2 linked regions of the Cytobacillus luteolus genome follow. The protein of the gene in region 1 interacts with the protein of each later gene in a pairwise test. Links are inferred from orthologs where the notes say so. Each region holds a gene or a part of one and is shown in the gene's direction. Other genes may lie near its edges. The genes, in order: J2Z26_RS01655 and hprK.

The links.
Region 2: the proteins of J2Z26_RS01655 (region 1) and hprK interact in binary tests that used the Bacillus subtilis proteins (3 or more experiments, as listed by UniProt). The link is inferred for Cytobacillus luteolus from one-to-one orthologs.

What each region holds. Positions count from the first base shown.
Region 1 is NZ_JAGGKM010000001.1:310,999-314,122, reverse strand. What follows is about bases 104-2,885. They hold J2Z26_RS01655 (HTH-type transcriptional regulator Hpr), read left to right. Parts: upstream 104-1,087; coding sequence 1,088-1,684; downstream 1,685-2,885. Other genes in these bases: J2Z26_RS01645 (DUF3267 domain-containing protein), read left to right, coding at 2,279-2,818; J2Z26_RS01650 (DUF1878 family protein), read right to left, coding at 1,688-2,038; J2Z26_RS01660 (YtxH domain-containing protein), read left to right, coding at 610-969; J2Z26_RS01665 (membrane protein YhzF), read right to left, coding at 262-459; J2Z26_RS01670 (tryptophan transporter), read left to right, coding at 104-223. Also shown: more of J2Z26_RS01670, read left to right, coding at 1-103; J2Z26_RS01640 (hypothetical protein), read left to right, coding at 2,930-3,109. UniProt on the Bacillus subtilis protein: Negative regulator of protease production and sporulation.
Region 2 is NZ_JAGGKM010000005.1:345,139-348,285, forward strand. Bases 265-3,069 are described here. They hold hprK (HPr(Ser) kinase/phosphatase), read left to right. Parts: upstream 265-1,101; coding sequence 1,102-2,037; downstream 2,038-3,069. Other genes in these bases: J2Z26_RS16145 (hypothetical protein), read right to left, coding at 265-890; lgt (prolipoprotein diacylglyceryl transferase), read left to right, coding at 2,068-2,886; J2Z26_RS16160 (nucleoside recognition domain-containing protein), read left to right, coding at 2,909-3,069. Also shown: J2Z26_RS16140 (GGDEF domain-containing protein), read left to right, coding at 1-222; more of J2Z26_RS16145, read right to left, coding at 261-264; more of J2Z26_RS16160, read left to right, coding at 3,070-3,147. UniProt on the Bacillus subtilis protein: Catalyzes the ATP- as well as the pyrophosphate-dependent phosphorylation of 'Ser-45' in HPr, a phosphocarrier protein of the phosphoenolpyruvate-dependent sugar phosphotransferase system (PTS).

The sequences.
Region 1 (3,124 bases):
GTTATCTGCTGGTACATTAACTGCTATTGGCACACTAGTTTCAGGATTTATATTCTTAGGCTCAGCCCTAGTATTTTTCCAACTGCCTGGTGGAGCAACTTTTCTAAGTCTTTTTGCCGGAATTGTTCTTCCAACTGCTGCATTCAACACAGTGGCCATGGTTGTCATTTACCCGATAGTACAACAGATATTTAAGCGTACTAGACTAGCTTCTCAACTATAATAAAAGACCAAACCCGATCTCATACAAGATCGGGTTTTTTATTTTGCACCCATGCTATACAAAAGTATACCAACTACTAATAAAGTGATACCAGCTACTCCTAATAGTCCAGCCTTTTTAAGCAGAACTTTCTTTGGAGGATAGACTCTTGCTTTTTGAGATAACATAAAATAATTAGTCATACCAATTAAACATAAAATACTAATAACGAATGTTATAAATATGACCCCAGCCAATTCAACTCCCCCTTTATTCATCTTTATGCTGGGTTTAGTTATCGTATGTAAGGACTTAAAAGTTTTAGTATGAAAAAAGAGGAAATATAAGGCAACTTGTAGAAATTTGTTACTATTACTTTTACAGGATTTTTTAATGGAGTGATAAACATGGGCAAAGGATTAAACTTTTTATACGGAATTATAATAGGAAGTGCTATTGGGGGTGCTACGACACTTCTTACCTCACCTACCTCTGGTAAGGAACTGCGTAAACAATTACAAACAAATTCCCAACACCTTATTGAAACACTACAAAAACTGAAGAGCGAGGGCCTAGATTTGAGCAATACCATTACTTCCTCTTCAAAGCAAAGTATCACAGCTATTTCGGAATTTAAAAATGATCTTGTTCATTCTTTTGACCAATGGACTGAATCAACTAAAGAAAATAAAAAAAGTATTCAAAAAGAGCTTTCTGAAATCGAGATTCTTTTGTCAGATTTGGAAAAATCTGTTCGAAAATCATGATTTTAAGCCTATTATTTTTTTTATTTAAAAATTTAGTAAATTTAGTTCTTTATTAATTTTTATTTTATTGGCATAATAGTATTAATAGTATTTTAGAATTGTAAAAGTAGGTGACTAGATGAAAAAAGAAGAATTGCAATATTCAATTAAAGATGCTATGATCTTTAGCCAAAGAGTGGCTCAGTTGAGCAAGGCATTATGGAAATCTATTGAGAAAGACTGGCAGCAATGGATTAAGCCATATGATTTAAATATCAATGAGCATCATATCCTATGGATTGCCTATCATTTAAAAGGTGCATCAATTTCAGAGATTGCTAAATTTGGTGTAATGCATGTTTCTACTGCATTTAATTTCTCGAAGAAGCTAGAAGAACGAGGGTTACTGCAATTTTCTAAAAAGGAAAATGACAAACGAAACACGTATATCGAGTTAACAGAAAAAGGCGAGGACATTCTTTTAAAATTAACTGAAGATTATAACCCTAGCAATAATGCTGTTTATAGCGGTGCATTACCATTAAAGGAGTTGTACGGTAAATTCCCGGATATGCTTGAGGTTATGTGTATTATTCGAAATATTTATGGTGATGATTTTATGCAAATCTTTGAGAGATCTTTTAAAAATCTCGAGGATGAGTTCATTGAAATTGATGGGAAATTATACAAACGTGTAGATGAAGAGACACATTCAAAGGAAGTTGCTAGTAATTAGGGACTAGTCTAGGGTATTCAACAATTTCTTAAATTCATACATCAAAGTCAAATACTTTCCATGATTGATCAAAGCATCAATGACTTCTTTAACTTCTAGTTTAGAATGTAACATTCCTACAAATTCTGTAAGAAGCGGAGTGAATGTAACAAATCCTTCCGCTTTTTGCTGTTTGAATTTTTCGTCCATAATTTCACAAAGATTGAGTAGGTCATTAACCTCATTCTTGCCTAATTGAGCTTTAACAATAAGTTTGTAAAATGCAGCTTTTTCTGTATCTAAAAAATCAAATAATAAGGATTGATAATACTCTAACCGTTCAATTCTTGCCTCTAGAGATTCCACTTCGTTCATAGCCCCTTTGACTCACAGCATTTACTATATATATTTTACACAAAAGAGTAATTTTACAAAAACACTAAACTTGTACGACTAATCAAAATCATCTTAACATATTCTTTAAGGATAAAGATAATTAGTTTATTCGAAAATTGCAATTTTCGGGCTGAAATATTCCTATTGCATTTTAAGAAAAATCGTCGTAAAGTAGTTTAGTAAGTTTGAAGAATACTAAAGTTCGGATGGTGAACCGTTATGACTTGTTGGAGGACCATTAATCTAGCTAAAGATTATGGATTCCATCGCATCGTTCTTATTTCAATTATTACGATGTTTTTTACATTTGTTTTAATCTATATTCCATTGAATTTAATGCATCCTAAAGCACACTTAAAAGAAGACGGAATCTTGTTCTTTTTAATTGGATTGTTAATTGTCTTTCCAGTTCATAAGTTATTACATGGATTACCACTATTTATTTTACGTAAAAAATTCAAATTGACGGCATCTAGCTATATACTATTCATGCCTGTGTTAACGATCAGATTAAAACAAACTTTATCGAAATCAATTATTATTATGGCATTAATCATGCCTTTTCTTTTAATCACATCACTGATGTTAATAGGTAGCTTTATGTTTCCGGGTTACATCCATTACTTCAGCATTATTGCAGCTATTAACTTAGGTTTATGTGTTCCTGATCTTATCTGTTTACGTCATGTCCTTCAAGCACCTAAAACGAGCCAGATTGAAGAAGTGGATGATGGATACTCAATCCTAGTTAATAACTAACGTCTACATTCCAATTTGTTACAGTTATACGAATCGATATAAGTCTATCTTTTTTAATGAATGTTTGTTAAAGTTATAGAAGACATAAAAGAATTTAGGGGGGATCTCAGGATGGCTATTTTATTTATTCCTTTTGCCACTTTTATCTTGTTCTATATCAATCAAATGACCAATATGCTTTGCATTCAAAAAGAAATTCCTGAAGACCGTCAACCTAAAGTCTTTAGAACGATTAATATCTTAATTACGATTTTATTAATTTCTTCTTATGTAGAAATTTTATTTACCTAATAGATAAAAAAGTGG
Region 2 (3,147 bases), on another replicon or contig:
GAGGAACTTAGAAGAAATATCGAAGCTCTGAAAATTCCTAATGAGAAATCAAGTGTCGCTCCATATGTAACAATCAGTGTTGGTGTATCTACCTACTACCCTATCACCAGGGGCTTGACTCACGATAAGTTTGTCGAGTTAACTGATACTGCATTGTATGAGGCAAAAAGAAAAGGACGAAATAGAGTTCAAGTTGCTGACATAATTAGTGAGTGTAACTAAATAAAGGATTAGCCAATGTAGGCTAATCCTCTTTATTGTTATCTGCCCATTTTCGTCTTAACGATTGTTTTAGCCATAGCTAACAGTCTGTTAATTGCTATCTCTTCCTCTGTATGAATGGTTAATTTCATGTTAGGAAAATGAGCTCTATCTTTTATTAAAATGACTTGTACAGACTTTTCTTCATTTCCTGCATGCAACATAACCGCTCCCTTTAATAACGGATCTGGCTGATCCCATACCTTGCGATGAACCGTTTTACTTACAATGTTGTTTAACATTTTATATGTGTCATATTCAAGCTGAAAAAAATTAATATTCTCTGGCATTAACTCAATTTCCATATGTATATCTCGATTTTCCTTATGTATTAGTACATCTTTATGTGGTGTCACGGCCTCTAACTGAAAGTCTTTAAATAGATAGATGGAATATGGCTGATTTATGCTGCTATTCAAAAAGCCAGTTTCTGAATTCTCTAGTCCATCCATTAAATAGACAATATCTTGCTCATAAAGAAGAATAACCTCATCATCAATACTATTTGCTTCTTCCTCTTTTACTACACCTACGTTCCCATTTGATAACTCAGTATGATAAAAGCTACAAGCCGTTAATAGAGTTATAATTATGATCAATATATATAGTAAATTCCGACTCACTACCATTTTTATATCCTCCAGATTGCACAATTCTTCTCAAAATGATAGTCGACATAAGCTGGAATAATGTTACATTAATTTTACATTTTTTTTAAAAAAATTTCGACATTCTATAGCAGAGGGAGACGACCTGAAAATTATTTTCCTATTTATTTTTTGTTATTTGAAAAAAGTGCTAAAATGAAACTAATATTTACCTTTGAAAGGGGTTATAAAATTGCCTAAAGTTCGTACAAAGGATTTAATAGAAAAGTTCAATTTGGAGTTAGTCAGTGGGGAGGAAGGAATTAATCGCCCTATTACGACAAGTGATATTTCTAGACCCGGACTAGAAATGGCAGGCTATTTTACTTATTATCCAGCTGAACGAATTCAAATACTAGGAAAAACCGAGCTTACTTTTTTTGAACGTTTAAGTTCAGAAGAAAAGGCGATTCGGATGGAAAAGCTTTGTACTGATATCACCCCAGGAATTTTAGTTTCTAGAGGTATGGAGATTCCTCAGGAATTAATAGATGCTTCTGAGAGAGAGTCGGTTCCAGTTATAAGAACGGAAATGAAAACAACGAGACTTTCGAGTAGGGTTACCAACTATTTAGAAAGTAAATTAGCACCAACAACTGCAGTTCACGGAGTACTTGTTGATATTTACGGAGTAGGCGTATTAATTACCGGTAAAAGTGGTGTTGGTAAAAGTGAAACAGCACTAGAGCTTGTCAAACGTGGCCATCGTTTGATTGCAGATGATTGTGTTGAGATTCGTCAGGAAGACCAGGATACTTTAGTAGGTACTGCACCAGATTTGATTAAACATTTACTAGAGATCCGAGGCTTGGGAATTATCAATGTTATGACCCTTTTTGGTGCTGGCGCTGTGAGGAATTTTAAGCGCATCACACTTGTAATTAATCTAGAGCTTTGGGATCAAAACAAGCAATACGATCGTTTAGGTCTTGAAGAAGAAACAATGAAAATAATTGATACAGATGTTACGAAGCTAACCGTTCCTGTTCGACCTGGACGAAACTTAGCTGTTATTATTGAAGTTGCAGCGATGAATATTCGGTTAAAACGCATGGGTGTGAATGCAGCTGAGCAATTTTCAAATCGTTTGACAGATGTCATTGAAGATAATGATCATGAGGATATGTAAAATATATAGAAGTTGAAGGGAGACTAGGGGATGGAAAGAGATATTCAACCGTTGAATCCAGTGTTTTTAGAATTAGGCCCATTGGCAATTCACTGGTACGGATTAATTATTGGTCTAGGAGCAATGCTTGCATTACTTTTAGTTGTTAGAGAATCAGAACGAAGAGGGTTACATAAAGATACATTTGTAGACTTAGTTTTATTTGCGATTCCAATTGCGATTATCTGTGCAAGAGCATACTATGTGATTTTTAAATGGGATTATTACTCTCAAAATCCTGGGGATATTATTAAAATTTGGGAAGGTGGCCTAGCGATTCATGGTGGATTAATAGGAGCCATCGTTACTGGATACGTATTTGCAAGAATAAAAAAAATCTCCTTTTGGAAGCTTGCAGACATTGCTGCACCGAGCATACTCTTAGGGCAAGCAATAGGACGTTGGGGAAATTTCATGAACCAAGAAGCTCATGGTGGACCAATTCCTGAAGATCAAATACAAACCTATTACAACTTGCTACCAGATTTTATAATGGATCAAATGTTTATAAATGGAACGTATTATATTCCGACATTCTTATATGAATCGCTTTGGAATTTTGCAGGGGTTATTATTTTAATTCTTCTTCGTAAAGTGAATCTTCGCCGTGGTGAGTCCTTCTTAACTTATGTTATTTGGTATTCGATTGGACGTTTTTACATTGAAGGCTTACGTACAGATAGTTTAATGCTTACGGAAACACTTCGAATTGCGCAAGTCATCTCACTTGTTCTAATTGCTTTAGCCATTGTAACGATTGTTTATAGAAGAATGAAGGGTTATTCGAAACAGAGATATTTAGACAGCTAGAAAAATAGGGGAGAGAGTCACATTGGTTGATACACTTAAGAGGGGATTTGTCGTAGGTTTAAAAACAACCTGGACACTAGGTAAAGTTATTTTTCCTGTTACGCTGATTGTCACCTTGTTACAATATACACCGGTTTTAGGGTGGATTATCAATTTGATTACTCCTATTATGGGTTGGTTTGGACTATCAGGTGAAGCAGCCATTCCTTTTGTTATCGGTAATTTTTTGAATTTGTATGCTGCGATAGGGGCAATCTTAAC